One region of the Amycolatopsis sp. WGS_07 genome, then DNA from elsewhere that is predicted to be linked to it. Evidence: riboswitches for the same ligand, from Rfam matches in the RefSeq annotation. Region 1 holds a riboswitch; each other region holds the start of a gene.

The links. A riboswitch is a leader RNA that binds a small molecule or an ion and turns the genes downstream of it on or off. The one in region 1 is predicted to bind S-adenosylmethionine.
Region 2: another riboswitch for S-adenosylmethionine. It lies ahead of RPX00_RS43645 (aminotransferase class V-fold PLP-dependent enzyme); the one in region 1 lies ahead of thrC (threonine synthase).
Region 3: another riboswitch for S-adenosylmethionine. It lies ahead of RPX00_RS07045 (methionine ABC transporter ATP-binding protein); the one in region 1 lies ahead of thrC (threonine synthase).

What each region holds. Positions count from the first base shown of each region.
Region 1 is NZ_CP136053.1:9,867,558-9,877,080, forward strand. Features, by position in the region: gene lepA (translation elongation factor 4) at 1-763, opposite strand, end outside; gene RPX00_RS46230 (class I SAM-dependent methyltransferase) at 867-1,487, shown strand; gene RPX00_RS46235 (VOC family protein) at 1,484-1,858, opposite strand; gene RPX00_RS46240 (DMT family transporter) at 1,881-2,741, opposite strand; gene rpsT (30S ribosomal protein S20) at 3,134-3,394, shown strand; gene holA (DNA polymerase III subunit delta) at 3,486-4,457, opposite strand; SAM riboswitch class I at 4,588-4,721, shown strand; gene thrC (threonine synthase) at 4,735-6,000, shown strand; gene RPX00_RS46260 (ComEC/Rec2 family competence protein) at 6,025-8,391, opposite strand; gene RPX00_RS46265 (helix-hairpin-helix domain-containing protein) at 8,388-8,945, opposite strand.
Region 2 is NZ_CP136053.1:9,283,252-9,292,774, reverse strand. Features, by position in the region: gene ileS (isoleucine--tRNA ligase) at 1-591, shown strand, start outside; gene RPX00_RS43660 (penicillin-binding transpeptidase domain-containing protein) at 791-2,398, shown strand; gene RPX00_RS43655 (ArsR/SmtB family transcription factor) at 2,440-3,135, shown strand; gene RPX00_RS43650 (potassium/proton antiporter) at 3,235-4,713, shown strand; SAM riboswitch class IV at 4,810-4,924, shown strand; gene RPX00_RS43645 (aminotransferase class V-fold PLP-dependent enzyme) at 4,965-6,284, shown strand; gene lspA (signal peptidase II) at 6,461-7,051, shown strand; gene RPX00_RS43635 (RluA family pseudouridine synthase) at 7,048-7,974, shown strand; gene RPX00_RS43630 (AsnC family protein) at 7,971-9,410, opposite strand.
Region 3 is NZ_CP136053.1:1,536,792-1,546,314, forward strand. Features, by position in the region: gene RPX00_RS07025 (fatty acyl-AMP ligase) at 1-378, opposite strand, end outside; gene RPX00_RS07030 (ABC-F family ATP-binding cassette domain-containing protein) at 446-2,215, opposite strand; gene RPX00_RS07035 (4-(cytidine 5'-diphospho)-2-C-methyl-D-erythritol kinase) at 2,260-3,228, opposite strand; gene RPX00_RS07040 (hypothetical protein) at 3,350-3,811, shown strand; gene RPX00_RS07045 (methionine ABC transporter ATP-binding protein) at 3,920-4,933, opposite strand; SAM riboswitch class I at 5,150-5,240, opposite strand; gene RPX00_RS07050 (hypothetical protein) at 5,703-6,008, opposite strand; gene rsmA (16S rRNA (adenine(1518)-N(6)/adenine(1519)-N(6))-dimethyltransferase RsmA) at 5,957-6,889, opposite strand; gene RPX00_RS07060 (transglycosylase family protein) at 6,981-8,441, opposite strand; gene RPX00_RS07065 (TatD family hydrolase) at 8,790-9,523, opposite strand, start outside.

The DNA of each region.
Region 1 (9,523 bases):
GCGAGATGATGCCGACCTCGAGCAGTTCGTGCGTCGCGCCGGTGGACATCATCTTGATCTTCTCGCGCGGCGTGATCTTGCCGTCCACCACGCGGATGTAGGTGACGACGCCGCGGTAGGTGTCGTAGACCGAGTCGAAGATCATCGCGCGGGCGGGCGCGTCCGCGTCGCCGACCGGGGGCGGGACCTGACGGACGCACTCGTCCAGCAGCTCGGTCACGCCCATGCCGGTCTTGGCCGACACGCGCAGCACGTCCGAGGGCTCGCAGCCGATGATGTGCGCGATCTCCGCCGCGTACTTCTCCGGGTCCGCCGAGGGCAGGTCGATCTTGTTCAGCACCGGGATGATGTGCAGGTCGTTCTCGAGCGCGAGGTACAGGTTCGCGAGCGTCTGCGCCTCGATCCCCTGCGCGGCGTCGACCAGCAAGATCGCGCCCTCGCACGCCTCGAGCGCGCGCGAGACCTCGTAGGTGAAGTCCACGTGGCCGGGCGTGTCGATCAGGTGCAGGACGTGGTCCTTGCCGTCGACCTGCCAGGGCAGCCGGACGTTCTGGGCTTTGATCGTGATGCCGCGTTCCCGCTCGATGTCCATGCGGTCGAGGTACTGCGCGCGCATGGCCCGCTCCTCGACGACGCCGGTCAGCTGCAGCATCCGGTCCGCCAGCGTCGACTTGCCGTGGTCGATGTGGGCGATGATGCAGAAGTTGCGGATCAACTCCGGCGGCGTGAAGGTGGTGTCGGCGAACGTCTTGGGCGCTGTCACTCGGGCTGTCCTCGGGATGGTGGGGGATGTCCGTACCCCATCGTCCCATGGACCTCCGGGTGCGGGTGGGGGTCATCCCCGATGCGGCCCCGCGCGTCTCGTGATGACCTCGAAGGATGAGCACTTCACCCTCCCCTCGCCCGGCCCCGGCGTCCTCGACGCCGCGCTCGACCGGGCCTTCGGCCACCCCAGCGGCCTGCTGGGCAGGCTCGGCGGCAAGCTGATGTCGGTCGGCAACGCCGCGACCGAACACCGGATCGTCGACCTCGCCCGCCTCGAACCCGACGAGGTCGTCCTCGTCGTCGGTCCCGGTCCCGGCGTCGGCCTCGACGCGGCGAGCAAACTCGCCGGCGAGGTGATCGGCGTCGAACCCTCCCCCGAGATGCGCGACCTGTGCACGGACCGCTGCGGCGACCGCGCCGAGGTGCGGGCGGGCAGCGCGGCCCGGACCGGCTGCGCGGACGCGTCCGCGGACGTCGTGCTGACCGTGAACAACGTCCAGCTCTGGGAAGACCGCGCTGCGGGTTTCACCGAGCTGTTCCGCGTGCTGCGGCCGGGCGGACGGCTGCTGCTGTCAGCGCACGAGAAATGGCTTCCGGTGACGCGGCACGAACTCGCCGACGAGGCCGCCGCCGCGGGGTTCACCGACCTGCAGACCTGGACCTGGGACCCGCCCGGGTTCGCCGCGCTCGCCGCCCAGCTGCGGGCCGTGAAACCGGGCTAGCGCTTGTCGCGGCGCAACGGATGGTCCTCCGGGACCTCGACGAGGACGATCCGCAGGCCGTCCGGGTCGGCGATCCACGCCTCGTCGGTGCCCCACGGTTCGCGGCGGGCCTCGCGCACCGGTTCGACGCCGCGCCCGGCCAGTTCGGCCAGCGTCGCGGGGAGATCGCGGACCTGCAGGAACAGATTGACGTCCGGACCGGGCCCGGCCTCGCCCGTGCCGACCACCTCGATCGACCCGCCGCCGGCGAAAAACCGCGTGCCGCCGGGGAATTCGCGCTCGATCGCGAGGCCGAGAACGTCGCGGTAGAACGCGGTCGACACCTCGTGGTCGCGGGGGTGGATCAGCACCCGGCTGCTCAGTACGTCCATGGCTCCTGCCTACCCGAGCCGCTCAGGCGACCGCAATCGCAGCGATCCCGGCCAGCACGACCAGCGATCCGGCGAGCCGGCGGACCGCGTTGCGCTCGCGGAGCACGAGCCAGGCGGCGACCCCGCCGAAGACGATCGACAGTTCGCGCGCCGGCGCGACTAGGCTGACCGGCGCGATCCGCAGGGCGTACAGGACCAGCAGGTATCCGGCGGGCGAGGCGAGCCCGACGATCAGCACCTCGCGCCGGTGATCACGCCACAGCCGCTTGATCTCGGACCGGCCGCGCGCAGCGGTCGGGGCGAGCAGGATGCTCTGCCCGATCGCACCGCCTCCGAAGTAGACGAGCGGAGGCACGCCGAGCGACGTGACCGAATGCGCGTCCCAGAGCGTGTAAGCCGCGATGACGACTCCGGTGGCGATGCCGTAGAACACCCCGGCGCGCCGGGCCTGTGCGTCGCCAGTGCTGCCGCCGAGGCTGATCACGAGAACGCCGCCGACCACGAGGAAGGCGCCGATCAGGCCGAGCACGCCAGGCCGTTCCCCCAGGACCGTGACGGCCACGAGCACCGACACCAGCGGCCCGGTGCCGCGGGCCAGCGGGTAGACGATCGAGAGGTCGCCGACCTCGTAGCCGCGCTGCAGCACGATCCCGTACACGACGTGCAGGACCGCGGTGACCAGCGCGGCGACCAGCCAGGTCCACTGTGGACGTTCCGGTTCGACGGCCAGCGCGACCGCGATCACCGGGAGCATCGCGACGGCCGAAACGGTGTAGTACAGCCAGACGAACCGCGGTCCGCCGGAAACCCGTTTGGCGGCGAGGTTCCACGCGGCGTGCACGACCGCGGCGACGAGGACCATGGCGAGGGCAGTGGTGTTCATCGGACCCTTTCAGGTTTTCAGCGCATGCTGAAGACCGGGTCCTCCAGGCTTTTGTCCCGTCAGATGAACGGCAGGGCTCGGTGTCCCGCCGAAGGTGCCGCTCGGACCAGTCCCGCCCGCCCTCGTTGTCTTTCGCGACCCGCTGTGCGGGACCACGGGCAGGCGACGGAACCCTAGGCACTACCGAGATCCACCGTAACGGAGCCGCGGGCGGAATGCCGAACGGTTAACGGCTCCGGGGCCCACGCAAGGGCCGCGAGCAGGGCTGTTAAGATTTTCGACTGTTGCCGTGCGGCATTCCGTCAGGGAGGAAACCCGGCAGTCCCTCGGGACTGATCCGGAGCCACACGAACGCGGCAGCGACCTTCACCGAGTGAAAGAGGAACGCCTCCATGGCCAACATCAAGTCGCAGGTCAAGCGCATCACCACGAACGAGAAGGCGCGGCAGCGCAACCTGGCGATCCGGTCCTCGGTGAAGACCGCGATCCGCAAGTTCCGCGAGGCCGCCGAAGCCGGTGACAAGGACAAGGCCCTCGAACTGCAGCGCGACGCCGCTCGCAAGCTCGACAAGGCCGTCACCAAGGGCGTCATCCACGCCAACCAGGCCGCGAACAAGAAGTCGGCTCTCGCGAAGCGCGCGAACCAGCTCTGAGCGCAGTCTTTCCGGAAGGCCCGGCGGCTTCGGCTGCCGGGCCTTTTCCGTGCCCGGGGCAGGGCGGCTCCGACGGCAGACGCCTTGCCGCTCAGCGATCTCCCTTGGCCGCGACCACGTCGAGGACCGCGCGCTGCAGGGCATAGGTCGAGTCGGCCGCCGCGCCCTTGACCTCGGCGTTCAGCCGCGCGACCACGCGCATCGCGGTCGCCAGGCCGTCCTGGCCCCAGCCGCGGGACTGGCCCTGTGCCTTGCGGATCTTCCACGGCGGCATGCCCAGCTCGCCCGCCATCTGGTTCGGGTTGCCGCGTCCGGCCGCGGACACGCGAGCGATCGTGCGGACCGCGTCGGCCAGCGCGTCCGCCACCAGGACGTGCGGGACGCCCAGCTGCATCGCCCACTGCAGCGACTCCAGCGCGGCCGCCCGGTCGCCCGCGACGGCCTTTTCCGCCACCGCGAAGCCGGTCACGTCGGCGCGTCCGGTGTGGTAGCGGCGGACCGCCTGCTCGTCGACGACTCCCCCGGTGTCGGCGACCAGCTGCGTCGCCGCCGAGGACAGTTCGCGCAGGTCCGAGCCGACCGAGTCGAGCAGGGCCATCAAGCCGGCACCGTCGATCTTGCCGCCCGCGCGGCGCACCTCGTTGCGGACGAACGACTCGCGCTCGGCCGGCTTGGTGAGCTTCGGGCATTCGGTGATTTCCGCGCCCGCTTTTTTCAACGCGCCGGGCAGCGCTTTGGCGGCCTTGCTCCGTCCGCCGCCGCTGTGCACGACCACGAGGACGATGCCGTCGGCCGGTGCTTTGAGGTAGGCGAGCACCGCGTCGGACAGCTCCTGCGAGATGTCCTGCGCCGACTCCAGCACGATCACGCGCCCCTCGGCGAACAGCGAAGGACTCACCAGCTCAGCGAGCACGGGCGGTGTGAGATCGGACACCCGCATCCGCGTGAGGTCGGCCGTCGGGTCGGCGGCCTTGGCCGCGTCGAGCGAGGCGCGCACAGCCCGTTCGATGAGCAGTTCTTCCTCGCCCGTGACGAGGTGCAGCGGCGCGGGTGCGGTGGTCACCCGGCCATCTTCTCACCCGGTCGCCGGGCCGTCCGCTCCGGTGATGTGGGCCGCCTCCGTGGCACGAGCTGATCGGGATGTCGTACGGTGTAGCCGAGGACGCGCCCACCGCGCTCCGACAACCGAATACCGCTCATCCAGAGGGGCAGAGGGAACGGCCCGACGAAGCCCCGGCAACCGGCGTACAGCCTGTCATCCCGCGATCGCGGGGTAGCTGACGACCACGGTGCCAATTCCGGCCCGCTTCGGCGGGGCAGATGAGGAAAGGAACCTCGCGATGACTGCAGCCCTCAGCGCCACCTCCGCCAACAAGACGATCGACCTCGGTCCGGCCGTCGAACTGGTGTCGAAGGAAGAAGGGCACCGGCAGCCGCTCGCTCCGGAATTCGTCTCCGTCGAAGACTTCTCGCCGCTGGAAGTCGCCTACGACTTCGGCCGCGTCCGCCGCGAGGACATCGAGGCGGGCCCGCGCAACATCTGGCGTTACAAGCGACTCCTTCCCGTCCCCTCGAACGTCGAGGAGATCCCGAACACCGAACCGGGCTGTACCCGGCTGGTGCGTGCTGACCGGCTCGCGAAGGCGCTCGGCCTCAAGAGCCTGTGGGTCAAGGACGACACCGGCAACCCGACGCACTCGTTCAAGGACCGCGTCGTCGCCGTCGCGCTGGCCGCCGCCCGCGAGTTCGGCTTCGAGGTCCTCGCGTGCCCGTCGACCGGCAACCTGGCCAACGCGACGGCCGCCGCCGCGGCGCGCGCCGGCTGGCGTTCGGTCGTACTGATCCCGAAGAGCCTCGAGCGCGCGAAGATCCTCACCACCGCGGTCTACGACGGCGACCTGATCGCTGTCGACGGCAACTACGACGACGTCAACCGGCTCGCCACCGAACTGGCCGGCGAGCACCCGAAGTGGGCGTTCGTGAACGTCAACGTCCGCCCGTACTACTCCGAGGGCTCGAAGACGCTCGCCTACGAGGTCGCCGAGCAGCTCGGCTGGCGGATCCCCGAGCAGATCGTCGTGCCGATCGCCTCCGGTTCGCAGCTCACCAAGGTGGACAAGGGTTTCCGCGAGCTGGGCCAGCTCGGTCTCGTGGACGCCAGCCCGTACAAGGTGTTCGGCGCGCAGGCCACCGGCTGCTCGCCGGTCTCCACCGCGTACCGCAACGGCCACGACGTGGTCCAGCCGGTGAAGCCGGACACCATCGCCCGCTCGCTCGCGATCGGCAACCCGGCCGACGGCCCGTACGTGCTCGACGTGGTCAACCGCACCGGCGGCGCGATCGAGGACGTCACCGACGAAGAGGTCGTCGAAGGCATCCGGCTGCTCGCGCGCACCGAAGGCATCTTCACCGAGACCGCCGGCGGCGTCACCGTGGCGACCGCGAAGAAGCTCGTCGAAACCGGCAAGCTCGACCCGGAGGCCGAAACCGTCCTCCTCATCACCGGCGACGGCCTCAAGACCCTCGACGCGGTCGAGAACCACGTCGGCCCGAAGGCCACCGTGCCGCCGTCCGCCGAAGCCGTCGCCAAGGCGCTCGGCTACTGACGCGCTGACCCGGGGTCCGCACGCCTACCGCGGCGGACCCCGGGGCTCACCCCTGCGCGCGAGCCCGCCAGGAAGAACGGCAGTGTCACCGTCCACATCGGTCCGAGTGACGAGCACTCCCATCGTGCCGAGAACGTCCACTGTGGACTTGCTCGGATGTCCGTATCCATTGCCAGCGCCGACACTGATCAGCGCCGTACGCGGGCGCACCGCCGCGAGGAACTGCGGCAGCGAGTATCTCGAGCCGTGATGCGGCACTTTCAGGACGTCGGCACGCAGGTCGACGCCCTCGGCGAGCAGATCCGCCTGCGCGGCAAGTTCGACGTCTCCGGTCAGCAAAACCCGTCCAGCCGACGTGTCCGCGCGGAGAACGACTGAGCTGTTGTTGATCATCGTGCCGTCCTGCAAGGCTGGTGACCGAGTGGTGGCGTAGCGCGGACCGAGCACGTCCAGCGACAGACCCGGCCATTCCAGCCGCTGCCCTTCGCCCAACTGCACCAGCGGAACGCCGCGACGCCGCGCTTCTCCGGAAACCGACTGCCACGCCCACGCCGGAGCGCGCCCAGGCCCGACCGCGATCGCGCCGACCGCCCGTCCGTCGAACACCGAGGCGAGCCCTCCGACGTGGTCCGCGTGCAGATGGCTCAGCACAAGCAACGGCACTCGCTCGACGCCCAGCCTCCGCAGGCATTCGTCGGCCGGCCCCGGTTCCGGCCCGGTGTCGACGACCACCGCCCGGCCAGGTTCGGCAGTGGCGAGCACTACCGCATCTCCTTGCCCCACATCGCATTCCACCATCGCCCAGCCGTCCGGCGGCCAGCCAGGCAGCAGGACCTTGGCCGGCACGACCGTCAACAGCACGACGACCAGTCCGGTCGCCACCAGCAGCCGGAACCGGCGGAATCGCGCTGCCACCACGACAACGGCCAGCAGGACCGCCGCGCACAATCCGCCCCACCAGCCACCGGGCCAGGGCAGCGCTGCTCCGGGTGCTCGGGCGCCATGCCGGGCGACGGTGATCAGCCATCGCGCTTCCGGATCCGCCAATCGGATCAGCAAATGCCCGGCCCCCGGCCACCATGGCCCGACGACGGTCGCGAGCACGCCTAGCACGGTCACCGGTGCGACAACTGGTGCCGCAAGGACATTGGTGACCACCGAGACGAGACTGACCGTGCCCGCCATGCCGGCGATGACCGGTGCGGTGACTACGAACGCGGCCAGCGGCACGGCCAGACCTTCGGCGTAGCCCGGCGGAACTCCCTTTCGCACCAACGAATCCGCCCATCTCGGTGCGAGCAGCACCAGCCCCGCGGTGGCCAGAACGGAAAGCGCAAAACCGAAATTGGCCGCCATCGTCGGGTCCCACGCGACCAGCACGCACACCGCGAACGCCAGTGCCGGCAACGCCGAACCGCGCCGTCCGAGAGCTAGCGCGAGCAAGCCGATGCCGCCCATGACACCGGCCCGTACGACGCTCGGTTCGGGACCGACCAGCACGAGGAACCCGGCCAGGCAGGTGCCTGCCGCCGCTGCGGAAAACCTCGGGCCAGCCCGCGCCAACCGGCACAGCAGCAGGACGGCTCCGCCTACGATGACGAGGTTTCCACCGCTCACCGCCATCAAGTGGGTCAGTCCGGAGGCGGTGAACTCGCCCTCGACCCGTTGCGGCAGCGCGCTCGTATCGCCCAGCACCAGCCCGGGCAGCAAGCCCGCCGGTTCCTCCGGCAGGATCTCGCATAGCGAATGCAAACTGTTGCGCAGCGCTGCTGCCGCGCGTTGCCACCACGGCGCTTGCCCGACGTCGGCAGGCGCGGCCCGGACAGAGACCACCGCGGCCGTCAGCTCGCCTGCGCGGGCGGGCAAGAGACGGCCGGACGTCGTCACTTCCTGGCCTGGCAGCAGGCCGTTCCATCCCGCGACGGGTGCCAGCAGCAAGACCCGGCCAGTCGATTCGACTGGCTGACTGTCCACTGTGGCCGTTATGACTCGCGCCGGGATCGCCACCGACCGGGTTCCCGCCTGTTGATCGGCATAGCCGGCCTGGTGGATCGACCGTGGACGTTCGCTGATCTCGACCCGCAGCGTCGCCGTGACGCCACGTGCGGCAGCGGCTCCCAACGGGTCGGCGGCTGCGTCGTGAATGCGCAGAGCGGTCGGGACAGCCGCAACAAGCCCGACTAGCAACAACGCTCCCCCGGCCCCGACGTAGCGGGACCGGCCGCGCAGCAGAAGCACCACGGCACCGATGACCGCGACGGCACCGACCACGGTCGCGACCCACCAGCCGAGCTGGAGCCCGGCGAGCGTCGCCGCCCATCCGGCGACAGCGGCGGGAACGAGGCGGAAATCGTGATCACGGCGCGGCTTTTCCTCGCTTTCCGACTTCATCCGACAGTCACCTGCTCGCGAAGCTTCTCGAACTTGCTCTCGCCGATGCCATCTACGTCGCGAAGTTGTTCGACGCTCGAGAATCCGCCGTGCTGGGCGCGCCAGTCGGCGATGCGCCGGGCAGTGACCTCACCGACCCCGGGCAGGCTGTCGAGTTGTTCAGCCGTCGCGGAGTTCAGGTCGATCTTGCTGGCTGCGGCCGCTGAACCGGCTGGTGCCGCCTGAGCAGCCGGGACACCCACCGCCAACTGCTCGCCGTCAGTGAGTTTGCGGGCAAGGTTCAGCGCGGTCAGGTCGACACCCGGATTGGCCCCGCCGGCTGCGCGGAGGGCATCAGCGACGCGGGAACCCGACGGCACGGTGACGAGTCCTGGTGCGCGCACGTGGCCGACGACGCTGATCACCAGCTTTTCGCTGGCCTTCGGCGCGTGCGGCACCTGGGCCCGGGCTGTCGGCAGCGACGGGGCGACTTCAGCTGCGGGTGAGCGACCGAAGATCGCCAGGCCACCGGCTATTACGGCGGCAGCTGCCAGCAAGGCCAGGGCGAGGATCATTCCTCGGCGGGCGAGAAAGCCCGGTATGCCGTTCGAGCCGGGAAGCCACCGGGGTATCAAGCGCGGTCCGCTGGGCTGGGGCAGCCAGCGGCGCACCAATTTTCCCGCAGGCAGCTCGCTTTCCGGAGAGTGTGGGCTGTCAGCAAATGCAGACAGGCGTGCGCTCAGGCCCGTTGGTCGCGGAAGTGGTGCGGCACCGGGCAGCAGACCGTCCGCGTTGTCCGCACCTGCGGACAACGCTGCGTTCCGGGTGCGCGGAGCCGAACCGTCGCCAGGCAACTCCGCGAGCGCCGACCGGCCTCCGCGCAGCCAGCGGCGTGCGGACTGGTTGCCGGGTCCGGCGGCATGCGGGGCCGCGGCCAGCTGATCGGAGAGCCAGGCGAGCCTGACGTTGACGGGAGTGCCCGGATCCCGGGCGGACTGATCGAACACACGATCGACGCTAGGCCCCGGCGGCCGCGGCGGCGAGAGGGTTCCGCGCAATCTGTGGACAACCCGCCCCTTGGGGACAACTCGGCCGTCATCGCAGGTGACGCGCCGGAATTTGTCGGGGCACGCGGTCATACTGACAGGTTTGG
Region 2 (9,523 bases), 580 kb from region 1:
GAACCGCTGCGCGGGTTCACCGAGATCCTGCGGGACGAGGTGAACGTGAAGTCGGTGGAGCTGACCGCCGACGTCGCCGCGCACGGCACGTTCGAGGTCGCGGTGAACGCGCGAGCCGCCGGTCCGCGGCTGGGCAAGGCCGTGCAGCAGGTGATCAAGGCGGTCAAGGCGGGCGACTGGACGACGAACGCGTCCGGCGCGGTCGTGGCGGCGGGCGTTGAACTCGTCGAAGGCGAGTACGACCGGCGTCTGGTGGCCGCCGGCGGCGGTGCGGCGGCCGAACTGCCCGGCGGGGCCGGTCTGGTCGTGCTGGACACCGAGGTCACCGAGGACCTGGCGGCCGAGGGACTGGCCCGAGACCTGGTCCGCGTGGTACAGCAGGCCCGCCGCGAGGCCGGTCTCGACGTCGGCGACCGGATCTCGCTGACCGTGGACGCCGCCGACGAGGTGACGGCCGCGGTGCGCAAGCACGAGGAATTCGTGGCGTCTGAGACGTTGGCGACGTCGGTGTCCTACGGCGAGGCGGCCGAGGGCTTCGACGGCACGGTCGGCGAGGGCGTGAAGGTGCGCGTGGCGGTCGCCAAGGCGTGATTGGCCGTGGTCTTGCTCCGGGCGCTGGTGCCCGGAGCAAGACGCGCGGGCAGTCTTCTGTATAACGGCCTATACGTCCCGGCGTTGATCACGGATCAGCGTCGGGACAGCCGCTTTCTCGCCGCCGTAACACCCGGTTCCGTTCCGCGATGGGCAAGCTGAGCCAGGGGCGCGGGCGGACCGCGTGGGCGAGGGGGATATGACAGTGAGTCCTGCCGCGAAGAAGGGCGTGTTGATCGGCGGCGCGCTGGTGGTGGTCGCGATCGTGACGGCCGCGGTCGTGCTGCTCACCGGCGGAGGATCGACCGCGGCTTCGTCGGATTCGGAGCCGGCGTCCACAGCCGCGGGACCGAACGACCCGGCGTCGGCGGCCCGTGCGTACCTGCTCGCCCTTGCCGGGAAGGACGCCGACGCCGCCGCCAAAGCCACCGACGCGGTACCGGGGGCCTCCGTCGTGCTGCAGGACGCCTTGGCGACGCTTCGGCCCACGCAGCTGACCGCCAAGCTCGACACCGTCGGCGCGCCGCAGGGCGACAAGGCCACCGCCGCGTACACCATGACCTGGAGCCTCGGCCCCGGTCACACCTGGACTTACTCCGGGAAACTCGATCTCGTCCAAGCGCAAGGCACCTGGCGGGTCCACTGGGCGTCGTCGGCGCTGCACCCCAAGCTCGAAGCCGGACAACGGCTGACAATCGCCTCCTCGGACATCCCGGCAGTAGTGGACCGCGACGGCAAACCTCTCGTCGTTTCCGGCAACGGCGGCCTGAAACTCGCCGACGACAAGGCATTCCCGCTGCTGCGCTCGGCGCTCACCGGGCACGGCCAAGCGTCCCAGGCCTTCGCGGTCGAGCGCGTCGACAGTTCGGGGAAGAACCTGGAAACGCTGTTCGGCAACCCGGAAGGCGACCGCAAACCGGCAGCCACCGGACTCAGCCTCGCCACCCAGAACGCCGCCCAAGCCGCAGTAGATGGGTATCACGGCAAAGCAGTTCTGGTGGCGCTTCAACCGTCCACTGGGGATTTGCTCGCGGTGGCGCAGAACGGCAGCGTCACCAACGCGGCCTCGGCCTTCAGCGGTCAGTACGCGCCGGGCTCGACGTTCAAAATCGTCACCGCCACCGCCGCGCTAGAGGCCGGTTTGGTCACTCCTGATTCTTCAGTCCCGTGCCCGCTTACCGACCGAATCGGCACCCGAACCCTCTCCAACGAAGGCTTCGATCTGGGCACCACCACCGTCCACAAAGCCTTCGCGAAGTCCTGCAACACCACCTTCGCCCGGCTCGCGTCGCAACTCCCCGCTGACGGGCTCGCGAAGGCGGCCACCCAGTTCGGCCTCAACGCCGACTTCGGCATCGAGGGCGTCTCGACCGAACTGGGCCGCGTCGATCCGGCGGCGAACGCGGACGAACAGGTCGAGGACGGTATCGGCCAGGGAAAGGTGCAGGTCAGCCCCATGGGCGCGGCGGTCATGGCGGCGACCGCGGCTTCCGGGCGAGCGGTCGTGCCGAGGCTGTGGGACGACGGCACCAAGGTCAACACCGGCTACAACCCGCCGCCGTCCTCGGTGCTGTCGGCGCTGCGGGGGATGATGCGCGAAGTCGTCACCGGCGGCACCGCGACCGGCCTGGCGCACTCCGGCACGGTGTTCGGCAAGACCGGCACCGCCCAGTTCGGCGACGGCGCGGAAGCCCACGGCTGGTTCGTCGGCTATCGCGGCGACCTGGCGTTCGCGGTCTTCCTGGAAGGGGCCAACGACTCCAAACCGGCCGTCTCGCTGGGCGCGAAGTTCCTCGGCGCGCTGTAGGTTCGGCCGCGGCCGAAGCTTCCCCGCTCTACCGTGGTGGCATGGAAACCGTCGCCTTGGCCGAGGTCGCCGCCGTGCTCGCCGATCCGAGCCGCGCGACCATGTGCCTCGCGCTGCTCGACGGCCGCGCCTGGACGGTGGGCGAGCTGGCCGCCGCGGCCCGGATCGCGGTGTCGACCGCCAGCGAGCACGTGACGCGGCTGCAGGAGGCTGGGTTCGTAGCGCGCGTGAAACAGGGACGGCACGCCTACGTCCGGCTCGCGAATCCGCGCGTGGCGGAGCTGATCGAGCATTTGGCGCAGCATGCCGAACTGAAACGGCCGTCCGGGCTGCGGACTTCGTTGCGAGTACAGCGATTGTCGTTCGCGCGCAGCTGCTACGACCATCTGGCCGGGACGCTCGGGGTCGCTTTGCGGGACGGGATGGTCGATCGGGGACTGATCGACGTGTCGGACGGGCTCGCGCTCACCGATTCCGGCCGCGAGGTGCTGGCCGATCTCGGCGTGGCGGTGCCGGATCGGCCGCGCCGCCCGCTGCTGCGCGACTGTCTCGATTGGACGGAGCGGCGGGAGCACCTGGCCGGCGCGGTCCCGGCGGCGGTGCTGGAGCGGGCGGTCGAAGCGGGATGGCTGACGCGGGACCAGCAGCGCGCGGTGCGGGTTTTGCCGGGCGCGGCGGGTCCGTTCGCCGCGTTGGGTGTCGATCTCGCGACGGTGAGTGCCGCCGAGGCGTCGTAACACACCCGCGAGGTCCCCCGCTCCGGTGGTGCGCGCTCGGGAACCGGACACTGCCTCACTATTCTGGACGCCTGGGGCGACCGGGAGGGAGGCGGAGGAGTGGACGAACTTCCCGTGCTCCTGGGCGTCGGCGCGCTGGTTCTGGTCGTCTCGGTCGTCGCGGTGCGGGTGTCCATCCGCCTCGGCTTCCCGTCGCTGCTGCTGTATCTCGGAATCGGCGTCGTGCTCGGCGAAGCCGGTTTCGGCATCCGCTTCGACAATCCCGCGCTCACCCAGTCGCTCGGGCTCGCCGCGCTCGTCCTGATCCTCACCGAAGGCGGGCTCACCACGCGCTGGTCCGCGGTGAAACCCTCGCTGGGGCCCGGAATCCTGCTGTCCACAGTGGCCGTGGTGATCAGCATCGCGGTCACCGGCGCGGCTTTGCACTGGCTGCTCGGCCTCGACTGGCGCCTCGCCCTGCTGTGGGGCGCGGTGCTCGCGTCCACCGACGCCGCCGCGGTGTTCTCCGTGCTGCGCACGGCCGGGGTCGGCAAACGGCTCGTCGGCGCGCTGGAGCTGGAATCCGGCATCAACGACGCGCCCGCCTACATCGCGGTCGTCGTGCTCGCGTCCGGCGAAGCGGTCGACTGGTCGCTGCCGCTGCTGGTGGTCTACGAACTGCTCACCGGCCTGGTGCTCGGCCTCGCGTTCGGCTGGCTGGGCGCGCAGGCGCTGCGCCGGGCCGCGCTTCCGGCGACCGGCCTGTACCCGCTCGCCACGGTGGCGGTGTGCGTGCTGGCGTACTCCTCGGGACAGCTGGCGCACGCGTCCGGGCTGCTCGCCACCTACGTCGCCGGCCTGGTGCTGGGGAATTCCAAACTGCCGCACCGGTCGGACACCCTGTCGTTCGCCGAGGGACTCGGCTGGCTCGCGCAGATCGGGTTGTTCGTGTTGCTCGGCCTGTTCGCGTCGCCGACCCGGCTGCTCGAAACGCTCATCCCCGGCCTCGTCGCGGGCGCGGTGGTGCTGCTGCTCGCCCGGCCGCTGTCGGTGGTCCTGTCGCTGCTGCCGTTCCGGTTGCCCTGGCGGGAGCAAGCGTTCCTGTCCTGGGCGGGCCTGCGCGGCGCGGTGCCGATCGTGCTCGCGATGATCCCGCTGTCGGAGGGAGTACCCGGCGCGCAGCGGCTCGTGGACGCGGTTTTCGTGCTCGTCATCGTGCTCACCGTGCTGCAGGGCGCGACGCTCAGCCCGCTGGCGCGGGTGCTCGGGCTGGCGAAGGCGGCGCAGGCGCACGAGATCGAGGTCGATTCCGCGCCACTCGACGAACTCGGCGCGGAATTGCTGCAGGTGCGGATCCAGAAGGGGTCGAAGCTGCACGGCGTGTACCTGTCGGAGCTGCGGCTGCCCGCCGGCGCGTCAGTCAGTCTGGTGGTCCGCGGCGGAACGAGCTTCACCCCGCAGAAAACCAGCCGGTTGCAGGTCGAAGACCAGCTTCTGGTGGTCACCACCGCGGCCGACCGGGACGCGACCGAACGGCGGATCCGCGCGGTCGACCGGGCAGGCCGCCTCGCCCGGTGGCGCGGGGAATCGGGCAACTGAGCCCTCTGTCCTTTGTGGACCGGCCGGGTGACCGTCGTCTCAGATCACGGGACGGGGCTGGTTTCGGCTGCTCGGTTTCCGCTATCGTCCGTATCAGGTCATGAGTGCCAGCGCGAAGCCCCGGCTTGCTGGCCGGCAACCCTCCTACCGCGGTGGGGTGCCCCGGGTGAGGACCAGGCCGGTCGCGCAGCGCGACGGGCAAGCGCGGGCCCCTCGCCGGGGGTCCCCCGGAACGCCGAGGAGGCACCGTCATGACTCTCGCACTCGACCGGCCCACCACCACTGTTCCCACCGTCGCCGGTGCGACGCTGCGGGTGCCGCTCGTGACGGGCGGCGACATCGGCTACGCCAACCTCGACCACGCGGCCAGCGCGCCCTGTCTGGACGCGGTGCGTTCGGCGGTCGACGAGTTTCTTCCCTGGTATGCCAGCGTGCACCGGGGTGCTGGCTTCGCTTCTCAGGTCTCTACACGGTTGTACGAGCGCACTCGGGATGTGCTGCGCCGGTTCGTGGACGCCCGCAGCGGCGACTCGGTGATCTTCACTCGCAACACCACTGACGCGTTCAACCTGCTGGCGAAAGCGTTGCCGCGCAAGACTTCCGTGGTGGTCTTCGACAGTGAGCACCACGCGGCGCTGCTGCCGTGGCGGGGGCCGAATGTGCGGCGGGTGCGGTTGCCGCGGACTCGGCTTGCGGCGGTGTCCGTTGTGGACGAAGCGCTGGCGGAGTGTCCGCAGGGGCCGCGGTTGGTGGTTGTGGCTGGGGCGTCCAATGTGACTGGTGAGCTGCTGCCGGTGGCCGAGATCGCCGCGGTGGCCCGGAAGCACGGGGCCCGGGTCGCGCTGGACGCGGCTCAGCTCGCGCCGCATCGGCAGATTTCGGTGCGGGAGCTGGATGTCGACTACGTCGCGCTGTCCGGGCACAAGCTGTATGCGCCGTTCGGGGCTGGGGCGTTGATCGGGCGCAGTGACTGGTTGCGGGCGGCTGAGCCGTATTTGGCTGGTGGCGGGGCGACCAAGCTGGTGACTGAGGAAGCTGTCGTGTGGAACTCCGGTGAGGAGCGGCACGAGGCTGGGTCGCCGAATACCGTTGGCGTGTATGCGCTTGGGGTGGCTTGCGAGCAGTTGGCGGCTTCTTGGGATGCCGTGGGGGCGCACGAGGCCGCGTTGCTGGAGCGGTTGCGCAAGGGGCTTGAGGGGTTGCCTGGGTTTGCCGAGCTGCGGTTCTTTGACGCGCCGGTGGATCGGGTCGGGACGTTGAGTTTTGTGGTTGATGGGTTTGAACCCGGGTGGCTGGCGGCGGTGTTGTCGGCTGAGTATGGGATTGGCGTGCGGGACGGGGCGTTTTGCGCGCATGTGGCTGCTCGGCGGTTGATCGGCGAGGCTGGCGGGGAGGGGCAGCAGGCGGTTCGGGTGAGCCTTGGGCTGGGGAGTACTGAGGAGCACGTGGATCGGGTGGTGCTGGCTTTGCGGCAGATCGTTGCCCGGGGGGCTCGGTGGGAGTATGCGAAGGTTGATGGGCGGTGGGGGCCTGTTGACGACTCTCGTGAGCTGCCTGGGTTTTGTTTGTAAACTCACCAGCTGTGTTTTTGGCGTCGGCTCCGCCGCCGCGCGCGGGATCGCCTTTAGTCGGCGTCTGACCGAGTGGTGTGCTGGGCCCGGAGGGCCGGGCACACCACTCGGTCAGACGCCGACGCGATCCCGCGGTTGTGGTCCCGTTAGCTGTGGTCGGGTTGGCAGGGTGGACAATGGGGGATGTGAGCACCGAGTCGTCGCCGTCTGAGTCCGAGGTTGAACCGCCTGAGCGGGAGCGCGCGTTGCCTAAGCGGCGGGTTTGGGTGGTGTTCGCGGTCGCGGCGCTGCTGTGGGCGATCGATCTGATCACGAAGAACCTCGTGGTCGCCAATCTTGAGGGCAAGGAGCCAAGGCCGATTCTCGGCGGGCTGATCTACCTGCAGGTCATCCGCAATCCGGGTGCGGCGTTCTCGATGGCGACCGGCATGACCTGGGTGCTCGCGCTGGTCGCGATCGGCGTCGTCATCGCCATCGTGTGGATCTCGCGCAGGCTGCGGTCCGTGGGGTGGGCGATCGGGCTCGGGCTGGTGCTCGCGGGGGCGCTGGGCAACCTCACCGACCGGTTCTTCCGGGAGCCGGGGCCGCTGCGCGGGCACGTCGTCGACTTCATTTCCGCGTTCGCGCCCAACGGGCAGGGCTTCGCGATCTTCAACATCGCCGACTCGGCGATCTGCGTCGGCGGCGCGCTGATCGTGCTGCTGTCCCTGCTCGGCAAGGACTACGACGGCACCTCCACCCGCGGCAAGAAGAAGGAAACCGCGTGAGCGCGCGCATGCTGCCCGTCCCGGACGGGCTCGACGGAATGCGCGTCGACGCCGGGCTGGCCAAACTGCTCGGACTGTCCCGCACCGTCGTCGCGGAACTGGCCGCGGCGGGCGACGTGCTGCTCGACGGCCGTCCCGCGGGCAAATCCGACCGGCTCGCCGCGGGCGGACTGCTCGAGGTGACGCTGCCGGAACCGGAGCGGGCGACGGAAATCGTCGCGGAGCCCGTCGAAGGCATGAAAATCCTGCACGATGACGACGACATCGTGGTGATTTCGAAGCCGGTCGGCGTCGCGGTGCATCCGAGCCCCGGCTGGACCGGCCCGACGGTCGTCGGCGGGCTCGCCGCGGCCGGGCTGCGGATCTCGACGTCCGGCGCGGCCGAGCGGCAGGGTGTCGTGCACCGGCTCGACGCGGGCACCACCGGCGTGATGGTGGTGGCGAAGAGCGAGCACGCGTACACCGTGCTGAAGCGGGCGTTCAAGGAACGGACCGTGGACAAGGGCTACCACGCCGTCGTGCAGGGCCACCCCGATCCGACCCGCGGCACCATCGACGCGCCGATCGACCGGCATCCGCGGCACGACTACAAGTTCGCGGTCGTCGCGGGCGGACGGCCGAGCGTCACGCACTACGAGGTGGTCGAGGCGTTCCGGGCGGCGTCGCTGGCGCACGTGAAGCTGGAAACCGGGCGCACCCACCAGATCCGCGTGCACTTCTCCGCGCTGCGGCACCCGTGCGCGGGCGACCTGACCTACGGCGCGGACCCGGTGCTGGCCCGGAAACTCGGCCTGACCCGGCAATGGCTGCACGCGCGCACGCTCGGTTTCGCGCATCCGGCGGACGGCCGGTGGGTCGAGTTCGAGGCCGAGTACCCCGACGACCTGGCCGGCGCGCTGGAGATCCTGCGGGACGGGAACTAGTCGACGGCCCAGGTCAGCGTGCGCTCGTCCGGCTCGGGCCGGGGACTCCAGCGCACCGAGACCACCCGGGTCGCGGTGGGCAGGACGTACACGGTGTGCCCGCCGAGCGTCTCGCCCGGCTGCACGCCGATCTTGTGCGGCGGCCGCGACGTGAGCGAAACCGGGGCTTTCGCGACGGTCTCGCCGCTGTCGGTGACGAGTTCGAGATAGTTGTCCGGCAGCGAGGCGAACGGAATCGGCCCGCGGTTGGTGATCTCGGTGTGCACGACGACCGCGCGCTCGCCGTCCTCGAGCCGGTAGCCGGCCGCGCCGAACAGGAAATCGGCGGGATCCTGGACCTCCAGCAGCTGCACGGAAAGCTGTTCCCCCTCGAGCCCCTGCGACTGCATCGTCTCGCCGATCCGCCCCTTCTTCGCGGGCGCGGCCGCGGGCCGGGGTTCGTCGCCGCGAGCCCACGACGCGGTCTGCGGGACGCCCCACGTGCTGACGGCGGGATCCGGAGCCGGATACGGCCCGGACTGTCCATTGTAGACGTTCGGGGCGGGCATTCCGGTCTGGACGGGGGAGTAGGCGCCGGACACTCCCGGGCCCTGGGCCGGTCCCGGGGAGTACGCGCCGGACACGCCCGGCCCGGCGGGGATCCCGGTCTGGGCGGGCGGGTACGCGCCGGAGATCCCCGGAAGCGGCGGGTGCGGGCCTGAGGTGCCGGGAAGCGGCGGGTGCGGGCCGGAGTGCCCCGGCGGCGGATGCGGGCCGGAATGTCCTGGCAGGCTCGCCGGGTCGGGGCCGGGGATCCCGGACTGCGCGGGCGAATGCGGGCCGGAGGCGCCGGGAGCGCCGTTCGGAGCCGCGGCCGGGTTGCCCGGCATCGCGGCCGGGCCGGACGGCACCGGACCTGGTGCTCCGGCGGGACCGCCCGCCATCGAACCTGGGGCTCCGGCGGGACCGGACGGCATTGGCCCTGGTGTTCCAGCTGGACCGGACGGCATTGGCCCTGGTGTTCCAGCTGGACCGGACGGCATCGAACCTGGCATTGGCGCACCCGGCATCCCGGGCGCTCCGCCCATCCCGCCGGGCGCCGGAACTCCGGACGACGCCGGGCCCGCGGGCATTGCCCCTGGCGCTCCGGTAGGCCCCGACGGCATCCCGCCCGGCCTCGGCCCGGCGGCCGGGAACGGCACCGAGCCGGGCCCGCCCGGATACCCCGGAGCCTGCGGACGCTGCCACGACGCGGGAGCCCCGGAAATCGCCGCCCGGAGCCCGTTGGGGTCGCTTTCGACGCCGACCAGCAAGGGCAGCCCGCTGCCGGACAGCGCGACGAGCCGGTACGCGACCTCCCGCGGATCCATCCCGACCTTCGCCGCCAGCTCGTGCACAGCCGCCTTGCCCAGCTCGGCGAGCGCGGCGAGCAGGCGGATGTCGGCGGGATCGGTCACGGCCACTCCGGCAACGCTACCGCCTCGCCCGCCGGACCCGGCCGCACCACCGCGTCCGGCGTGCCCCGCACCACCGCGACCGACGGCGGAACCGAGCCTGGTTCGGCCGTCCG
Region 3 (9,523 bases), 1.9 Mb from region 1:
CACCGGCGCGAGCTGGTCGAACGGTTCGCCGAGCACGACCAGTTCGGCCCCGATCATCTCGAGCACCTTGACCGTGTCCTCGGCCCATTCGGCGAGGTCGGTGCGCGGCGTCGGCTGGTGCAGCATCGTCACGCTGCCGCCGGCGAGCCACACCGCCTGCACGGTCGGCGCGATGAGCACCGGCGCGGCGGCCAGCACCGCCACCGCGCTCCCCGGCGCCAATCCGCCGCTGACCAGCCCGCCCGCGATCCGGCGCGCCTCGTCGTGCACCTGCGCCCAGGTCCGGCGCACCGGCTCCTTGGGCTCGCCGGTCACCATGCCGCGCCGCTGTCCCCGGTCCGCCGCAGTTCCGACCAGTGTGTCCACAAACCGACTCATGTGCGTCAGATTACTGTCCGGTTTTCCCGGCACCGCCCGCGGCGGCGTGAACAGCGGATGTACGGGGTCACTCGGCGAGTTCGGAGGTCTCCAGCCACCGGGCCTCGACGTCGTCCTTCTCCGCCAGGACGGCCTTCAGCTCGGTGTTCAGCTCGATCAGCTTTTCCGGGTCGGTAGCCGCCTCCGCCAGCGACGCGTGCAGCTTCTCCTCGCGCTTCGCGAGCTGGTCCAGCTTCCGCTCCAGCCGACCCAATTCCTTTTGCGCCGCACGGGTTTCCGCCGCACTGCGCTTGGCCTCGGTCTTCTCCGCCGCCGGTGCTTCCCGGCGCGGCGCGGCCTCCTTCGCGCGAGCGCGCCGCTGCAGGTACTCCTCGATGCCGCCCGGCAGGTGGGTGACCTTGCCGTCGCCGAGGAGCGCGTACGTGGCGTCGCAGACGCGCTCGACCAGGTACCGGTCGTGCGAGACCACCACCATCGTGCCCGGCCAGCCGTCGAGCAGGTCTTCGAGCTGCTGCAGGGTGTCGATGTCCAGGTCGTTCGTCGGCTCGTCCAGCAGCAGCACGTTCGGCTCGGCCATCAGCAACCGGCACAGCTGCAGCCGGCGGCGTTCGCCACCGGAGAGGTCGCCGACCGGCGTCCACTGCCGCGCGGCCGGGAAGCCGAGCTTCTCGCCCAGCTGCGACGCCGTCATCTCCTGCTTGCCGAACACGACGCGGCCCGCGACCTGCTCGATCGCCTGCAGCACCCGCAGGTCCGCGGGCAGATCGTCGAGTTCCTGGCGCAGGTGCGCGAGCGCGACCGTCTTGCCCTGCACGCGACGTCCGGTCGGCGATTCGACGTCGCCGCCCAGCAGTTTCAGCAGCGTGGTCTTGCCGGAGCCGTTCACGCCGACGAGACCGATCCGGTCGCCGGGGCCGATCCGCCACGTCACGTGGTCGAGCAGCGTCCGGTCGCCGACCTTCAGCGACGCGTCTTCCAGCTCCAACACCGTCTTGCCGAGCCGGCGCTTCGCGAACGCCATCAGCTCCACCGAATCGCGCGGCGGCGGCACGTCGGCGATCAGCGCCTCGGCCGCTTCGACGCGGTAGCGCGGCTTCGACGAACGCGCCTGCGGACCTCGGCGCAGCCACGCCAGCTCCTTGCGCGCCAGGTTCTGCCGCTTCTCCTCCGCGGTCGCGGCGAGGCGGGCACGCTCGGCGCGGGCGAAAATCCAGTCGGCGTAACCGCCTTCGTACTGCTCGACCCGACCGTTCGCGACCTCCCAGGTGAGGCTCGCGACGGTGTCGAGGAACCACCGGTCGTGCGTGACGACCACGACCGCGATCCGGCGGCCCAGCAGATGATCGGCGAGCCAGCGCACGCCTTCGACGTCAAGGTGGTTAGTGGGCTCGTCGAGCACCACCAGGTCCAGCTCGCCGGTGAGCGCGGCGGCCAGCGCGACGCGGCGGCGTTCGCCACCGGACAGGTTCGCGGTCGGAGTGTCGAGGCCGATCGCGGTGATCCCCAGTCCGTCCACAATAGACCGGACGCGCGCGTCGGCGGCCCATTCGTGCTCGGCTCCGTAGCGCTGCAGCACCACATCGCCGACCGTGCTCCCGTCCGGCAGCTCGGTGCGCTGGGTGACGACGGCCATCCGCAGATCGCGGACCTGGCTCACCCGGCCGGAATCCGGTTCGCTCAGTCCGGAAAGGACTTCGAGCAGCGTCGTCTTGCCGCCGCCGTTGAGCCCGACGACGCCGATCCGCTGCCCCTCGGCGACACCGAGGGAAACGTTGTCCAGCAACGGCTTCACGCCGTAGGACTTGCTCACCGACTCCAGGTTGACCAGGTTGGCCATCCGGATCCTTTCCACTGTGGACTATTGATTCAAGCGTTGGTTTTTCAGGCGTGCACGCGCGGCGGCACGTTGCGCGGCGCGTCGTCGCCGCCGACCACGCGGGCGCCGGGCACCGGGCCGTGCGCGACCCGCACCGTGCGGCACACTCCCGCGCCGGACAGTTCGGCGGCCACCTCGACCGCCGTTTCCGCGTCGGAGCACAGGAACGCACACGTCGGCCCGGAGCCGGACACGCAGCCGGCCAGCGCGCCCGCGTTCACCCCGGCACGCAGCGTGCGGCGCAGGCCGGGCCGCAGCGACACCGCGGCCGCCTGCAAATCATTGCCGAGCAACAGGGCTAGCTGGCGAGGATCACCCGACGCGAGCGCCTCCACGACCGGCGTGTGCGACCCGATCCGCGGCGGTTTGCCGTCCGCGCGCAGCCGGTCGAGTTCGCCGAAGACCTTGGGGGTGGACAGGCCTTCCTCGTCGAAGGCCAGCACCCAATGGAACGTGTGCCGCGCGAGCACCGGCACGAGCTGCTCGCCTCGGCCGGTGCCGAGCGCCGTGCCGCCGTACAGCGCGAACGGCACGTCGCTGCCCAGCCGTCCGGCGATGGTGGCCAGCTCGTCGCGGGTGACGTCGAGCTTCCAGAGCGACGAGAGCCCGACCAGCGCCGCCGCCGCGTCCGCGCTCCCGCCCGCCATGCCGCCGGCGACCGGAATGCCCTTGCGCAGCACGATGCGCACCTTCGGCGCGTCCGCGTCCGGCCGTCCGGCGTAGGCGGCCAGCTCGCGCGCCGCGCGCCACGCCAGGTTGGCCCCGTCGGTGGGCACCGTGCGCTCGCCCTCGCCGTACACCTCGAGCCCCGGCTCGTCGGTGGCCGCGACGGTCACCTCGTCGGTGAGCGAAAGCGCCTGGAAGACGGTGACCAGCTCGTGAAAACCGTCCGCCCGCAGGTCGCCGACGGCCAGGTGCAGGTTGACCTTGGCCGGGACCCGGACGGTGACTGGTGGTGGAACGACGGCTAGCACCCGTCCAGCCTACGTGGCTGCCGCAGGTCAGGTGCCGCCAGGAGAAAACGTTGGCACAGAAGTTCCCCCAGTCGTCGTTCCGGATTGGCCCGGCGGGCCAGTTTGAAACTACCTTGGAAGTATGCGCGCGCCGGAGGTCAACCTGTCCGAGCTGTCCCTGCACCCGCGCCGGGTGGTGGAGCAGCTCGAACAGTCGCCGAGCCGTTCGGTCCGGATTCGCCGACGGGAGAAGGACAAACCAGATCTGCTGCTGGTCACCGCCGAACGCGCGGAGCAGGCGGCGGCCGCGGTTTCGGCGGCCGTCGCGATCCTCGTGGAGCTGATGCGCCGCGACGTGGAGACCACCGAGGTGCTGCCCGCCGCGTTCCCGTGGGCGCGCTACCTGTCGGCGGCGGAGACGCGGGCGTTCGCCGGCGAACTGGCCGAAACCCTGGAGCGAGCCGAATCCCTCGGCAATCCGGTTCCGGTCGCTGCCCTCGTGGCGAAGTGGAAGCAGACCGCGGAGGCGCACGCGGATCCGGAAGTGGCCGAGATCCTCCGCCGGAAGCACCACAATAGACAGACGTCAGGACAGTCGTCCTAAAAGTTTGCCCACGTGTCCCGATTCCTGGGGCGACGTGTCCCACAGACGCGGCGAGGGCCGCCCCAACCGAATGGGACGGCCCTCGAAAACCGCTCAGTGAAAGGGAAATCAGGCAGCGACGACGCTCTGCGGACCGCGAGCCGGCTGGCTCACGTGCGCGCCCCGGTCGGCGATCCAGGACAGCGCGGCGTCGGCCCGCTCGCCGCGGACGCCGAGGCGGAACCGGGCGATCGGAGTGTCCCCGATGCGGGTGAGCCCGCCGCCGATGGTGGCCAGCTCCACGTCGAAGCGGCTGGCCGCCTCGGGCAGCAAGGCACCGACCGACGCGAAGCCGATCAGCACGACATCGACCGCGCGGTCGTACTTCGCGGACTGCGCGCGCGACGTCTCGATCGACGGCAGCACCGCCTGCGCGGTCCAGCTGTCCGGCGTCGAGATCAGGTCCAGCACCGTGCCGCGCTCGACGATCGCGCCGTTGTCGAGCACCGCGACGTCGTCGCAGACCCGGCGGACGACGTCCGCGTCCGGCGTGGTGACCACGATCGTCACGCCCAGCTCGGCCCGCGCCCGGTCGAGCACGGCGAGCACCGCGCCGGAGTCCTCCGGAGCGATCCCGGCGGTCGGGTCGTCGGCGAGCAGCACGGCCGGTCCGGCGGCGAGCGCCTTGGCCACCGCGACCCGGCGGAGCTGGCCTTCGGTGAGTTCTTCGGGCTTCTGCGTGGCACGGGCGGTGAGGCCGACCAGGTCGAGCAGCGAGCCGACCCGGCTGCGCCGCTGCGGGCCGTCGACGCCGAGCTGCTCCAGCGGGCTGGCGATGTTGCCCGCGATGGTGCGCTCGGCGATCAGCTCCGGCTTGGTCCCGACGACGCCGAGCTGACGGCGGATCTCGCGCAGCCGCTTGCCGTCGAGCGTCGCGGTGTTGAGGCCGTCGAGCCGCACGACGCCGCGGTCCGGGCGTTCCTGCAGCGCGATGCAGCGGGCAAGGGTCGACTTGCCGGAACCGGACGGGCCCACGACCCCGAACAGCGAGCCGGCTTGCACATCGACACTCACGTCGCGCAGGGCGGCGACGCGATTTCCGTGGAAGGGAAAGGACTTGGACACGTTTTCGACAGTGATCACGAAAGGGCTCCAGGCAAAACGAGGCGCAGCGCCGTTTCCGGGCGCGCCAGGCGTCATCGAATTACCGTCCACAATGGACGGCGCAAGAAACTGCGGAAAAGACGATCAGGCGATGACCATGGAGCGTTGACACGCACATACCGTGCGGCGACCTTCGTCGACTACGCGCCGGCGGGTCAGCAGGAGCGGGCGGGTGACCCTCTTCATCGAAAACAGCCTCCATCGGTCCTGGCGGTAGCACCTGCCCTGCGGAGGGTGGTTGCTGCGACTTCGGCGAGCCAGGTCTCTCAGTCGCTCGGGATGGACGCTTTCGAGTAAAGCCGATCCCATTGGCTGAACGCAAGCTCGTTGGTGCAGATCACACGTCTGGTGGTGCCCGCATACCGGAACACCGCGTCCAGGACCCGGAAACCCGGAACCTCGGCCACCGAACAGTGCTCCGACCTGCGCTCCTAGCCTGACCGGCACCGGTAGCGAACGGGTTCGTTCCACTGTGGACGATCAAGAGATCTTATGGAACAACAGATTTCTCGTTGTCAAGGGTGAGCTGCCCGCATGCCATGGCTCCCGCGCGGACGCGTCGGAAACCGAGTCGAGATAGCTCACCGGAGCGAAGCATCTCGCACCGGCACGGCTGAACAATCCGGGCCGTGGAGCAAACGGACTCCCCCGAATGCCAACGCCCTGACGAGCCGCCGGTCACAGCGATACAGCCGTATCGGTGACAACCGAGAGTAGCCAGATGGACACTCAGAAGGAGTGAGGCGAGCTACCACCGGTACCGTTTCTTCGACGCGAAGTAGGCCACCGGGATCCCGACCAGCACACCCGCGAAGGAGAACCCCGCGACGAACGGGCTGCGGTCGTAGGAGGCCTGTTGTGCCCGCGCCATGGACTCGTATGTGCCGCCACCGCAGGAGTACGACGGATCGCGCGGCATCACCCGGTCGCCGCACATCACCGCGTCCGGCTCCTTGAACCGCATCGCCACCCCGGCCGCGGTGCCGAGCAATCCGCCGACGATCAACACCGCGCCGACGAGCTGGAGCAGGGCCAGCAGGAGGTTCCGGAGCATGCGGCGGAAGCTAGCCCGGCCCGGCGGGAGGGGCCTCGATCAGCGCCAGCGGCCGCGATCCGGGCGAAGGCGTGCACGTCGAGCTGCTCGCCGCGCGTCTTCGGGTCGATTCCGGCCTCGGCGAGCAGCTCGCCCGCCCGCTCGGCGGAACCGGCCCATCCGGCCAGTGCCGCCCGCAAAGTCTTGCGCCGCTGGGAAAACGCCGCGTCGACCACCGCGAACAGCCGCGCGCGGTCCACCCCGGACACCGGGTCGGTGCGGGTGAACGACACCAGCGCGGAATCGACGTTCGGCACCGGCCAGAACACCGCGCGCGGCACGGCGGCCACCTTGCGGGCCGGGCCGTACCAGGCCAGCTTCACGCTCGGCACGCCGTAGGTGCGGCTGCCCGGCCCGGCCGCCATCCGGTCCGCGACCTCGGTCTGGACCATCACGAGCCCGCTGCGCAGCGACGGCAGCTCGGCCAGCAGATGCAGCACCACCGGCACCGCGACGTTGTACGGCAGGTTCGCCACGATCGACACCGGCGCAGCGGGCAGATCCGCGGCGCGGACCCGCAGCGCGTCGGCACCGACGACGGTCAGCCGGTCCGCCGCCTCCGGCGCGCGCTCGGCGACCGTGCGCGGCAGCCGTGCGGCGAGCACCGGGTCGATCTCCACGGCGATGACCTCGGCACCCGCGGCAAGCAGACCGAGCGTCAGCGACCCGAGGCCGGGCCCGACCTCCAGCACGACGTCCCCCGGCACCACCCCGCCGAGTTCGACGATGCGGCGGACCGTGTTGGGGTCGTGCACGAAGTTCTGCCCGAGCTTCTTCGTGGGCCGGACGTCGAGTTCGTCGGCCAGCCCGCGGATTTCGGCAGGCCCCAGCAGTTCCACCACCGGACGAGCCTACCCAGCGGCGACGCGGCATACGAAAACAGGCGGCCGGGAGCGCGAGGCTCCCGGCCGCCTGCCGGAAATCGGAGGGTGCTCAGGCCTTGTAGCCGCAGCCCCAGGCGCTGTAGCCGCCGCGGTCCTCGCGCACCTTCTCGGCGATCGCGATCTGCTGCTCGCGGGTGGCCTTGTCGGCCGTCGGGGCGTACTGCTGGCCGCCGTAGGCGTTCCAGGTCTGACGGTCGAACTGGAGGCCGCCGTAGTACCCGTTGCCGGTGTTGATGGACCAGTTGCCACCCGACTCGCACTGCGCGATGCGGTCCCACGCGCCGGTGTCGCCGATGGCCGGCGTCGGCGGCTTCTTGGTGCCGACCTTGATGATCTTGGCCTTGGCCTCGACGAGGGTCTTCTCCGAGACCTGCTCGCGCGAGACCTCTTCGCCGTTCTTCTTGGTGACCTTGTAGGTCACGAGCTTCTTGCCCGGCGTGCCCGGGTCCTGGACGTTCTGCTGGCCCTGCAGCAGCGTCGGGTCGTCGACCTTCTGCACCTCGGGGTCGATGGCCTCTTCCTGGTTGACCATCGACACGCCCATGCGGCTGACGTGGACCTCGGCGCCGTTCTTCAGGCTGATGTCGAGGCCGCCCTCGATCGCGTCGTCCGGGCCGAGGTTCAGCTTCAGGTCGGAGACGAGTTCCTTGGTGGTCACCGCGGTGGTGTCCACCTTGCGGGGCGCGTTGGTGCCGTCGAAAAGCGTGATGTGCTTGAGGGTCTTGACCTGGACGGTGGAGCCCTCGAGCGGCAGTTCGCCGGACGACGGCATCGACGTCCACGCGCCCTGGGACATCATGCTGCCCATGCCGAGCTGGTTCATGGCCTCGCCGAGCGTGGTCGCCCGAACCCAGGAGGGCCGCGACACGCCGTCCACGACGAGGTTGAGCTGACGCCCGCGCTCGAGCTTGATGACCCCGCCGTCGCCGACCGCGGCCTGCGGGGAGGGCGAGAGCGCGTCGTGCGCGCCGACCGACAGGCCAGCGTCCTCGAGGACCTCGCCGACGGTGTCGCCGTAGCTGTGCACGGTCTGCTGGTGGCCGTCGACGTCGACGGTCACGCTCTTGTTCATCGCGAGCGCCGCCGCGCCGCCGCCGCCGATGGTGACCAGCAGCGAGAGGACGGCACCCTTGAGGAAGCGGCGCTTCCAGGTCTTGGTCGCCTCGCGCAGCCCCTCCTCGACCTCGACCTTCTTGGCCTGGGGGGAGGCGGTGCGGTCCTGCTCGACCTCGTCCGGGAGGACGAGCGGCGGAAGCATCGTGGTCTCGGCGTTGATGAGCCGGATCAGCTCATCCACGTCGACGTCGATTTCCGACATGAGCGCGTCGGCGTCCGGGCCGAGTGCGGCGAGCACGTCCTGCTCGGTCACGCGAAGCTCGTCGGAGAAGTCAAGCTGCCCGTAGGCGGTGTCCTCAAGCTCGCGGTCGAGCACGGCCACCGAACCAGCGGAGGAGGAGAAATACGCCGAACCCGCGTCAAGACGCGTGTCATCCTGCCGACTACCAGTCACCGGGTCGTTCCCTTTCCCAAGACACCGCGCGTTCTCGCGCGTCGTCCTTCGTTCGCGACGCACCCTCGGGCGCGCCTCTCAAGTCCGACACCCCCAGCCAGCGCCATCGTCACGGTCCCGAGTCGTACCAACCCCGGTTCCGCTTCCCCGACGTGCACTGACGTGACTGGTGGGCGTATCAGCCGGTTCCGCGTCGCGGTACCGACCGGCACGATCACGGGACAGTAACGGGTGTCGGCAGGTTGCGCAAACACCCCCCGGAGTGTCGTGACTTGCATCACTCGTCAGATGGACGAATGCGCGTCCTCGAATGTCGCAATCCGTGCAACCCGTTGTGACAGTACGGAATCAGGCAGGCAGCCGGTATGCGCGTTCGGCAGTGGTCCGGACCGCATCGGCCACCTCGTGGACCGCTTCGCCGCGCAGCTGAGCGAGGTAGCGAACGGTGTAGGCGGTGCAATACGGCTCGTTCGGCCGCCCACGGTAGGGATGAGGGGTCAGAAACGGCGCGTCTGTCTCAGCGAGGAACTGCCCACGCGGCACGATGCGCGCGGCCTCGTGCAGCCCGCGCGCGTTCTTAAAGGTGACCGTGCCGGCGAAGGACAGGATGTAACCCTTGTCGATACAACGGCGCGCGATGTGCTCGTCGCCGGAGAAGCAGTGGAAGACGACCGTCTCGGGCGCGCCTTCTTCGTCGAGGATGCGAAGCACGTCCTCGTGCGCGTCGCGGTCGTGAATCATCAGAGCCTTGCCAAGCCGCTTCGCAAGATCAATGTGCCAGCGAAACGCCACCTGCTGCGCATCGTGCGGCGAGTAGTCCCAGTAGTAATCGAGCCCAGTCTCACCCACCGCGACCACGCGCTCGCCACGCGCCAGACGCTCCACTTCGGACTGTTCGGCGGGCCCGAACTCCTTGGTACGCGTGGGATGAATAGCCACCGCCGCAAAAACCCGCGAGTCCCAGGTGGACGCTTCGGAAGCCCACCGAGCCGCAGCAAGATCATCAGCAACGGTCACGACCCGAGCAACCCCAGCCCGCTCCGCCCGATCAACCATCTCCACGACATCAGCAGCAGTCTTCG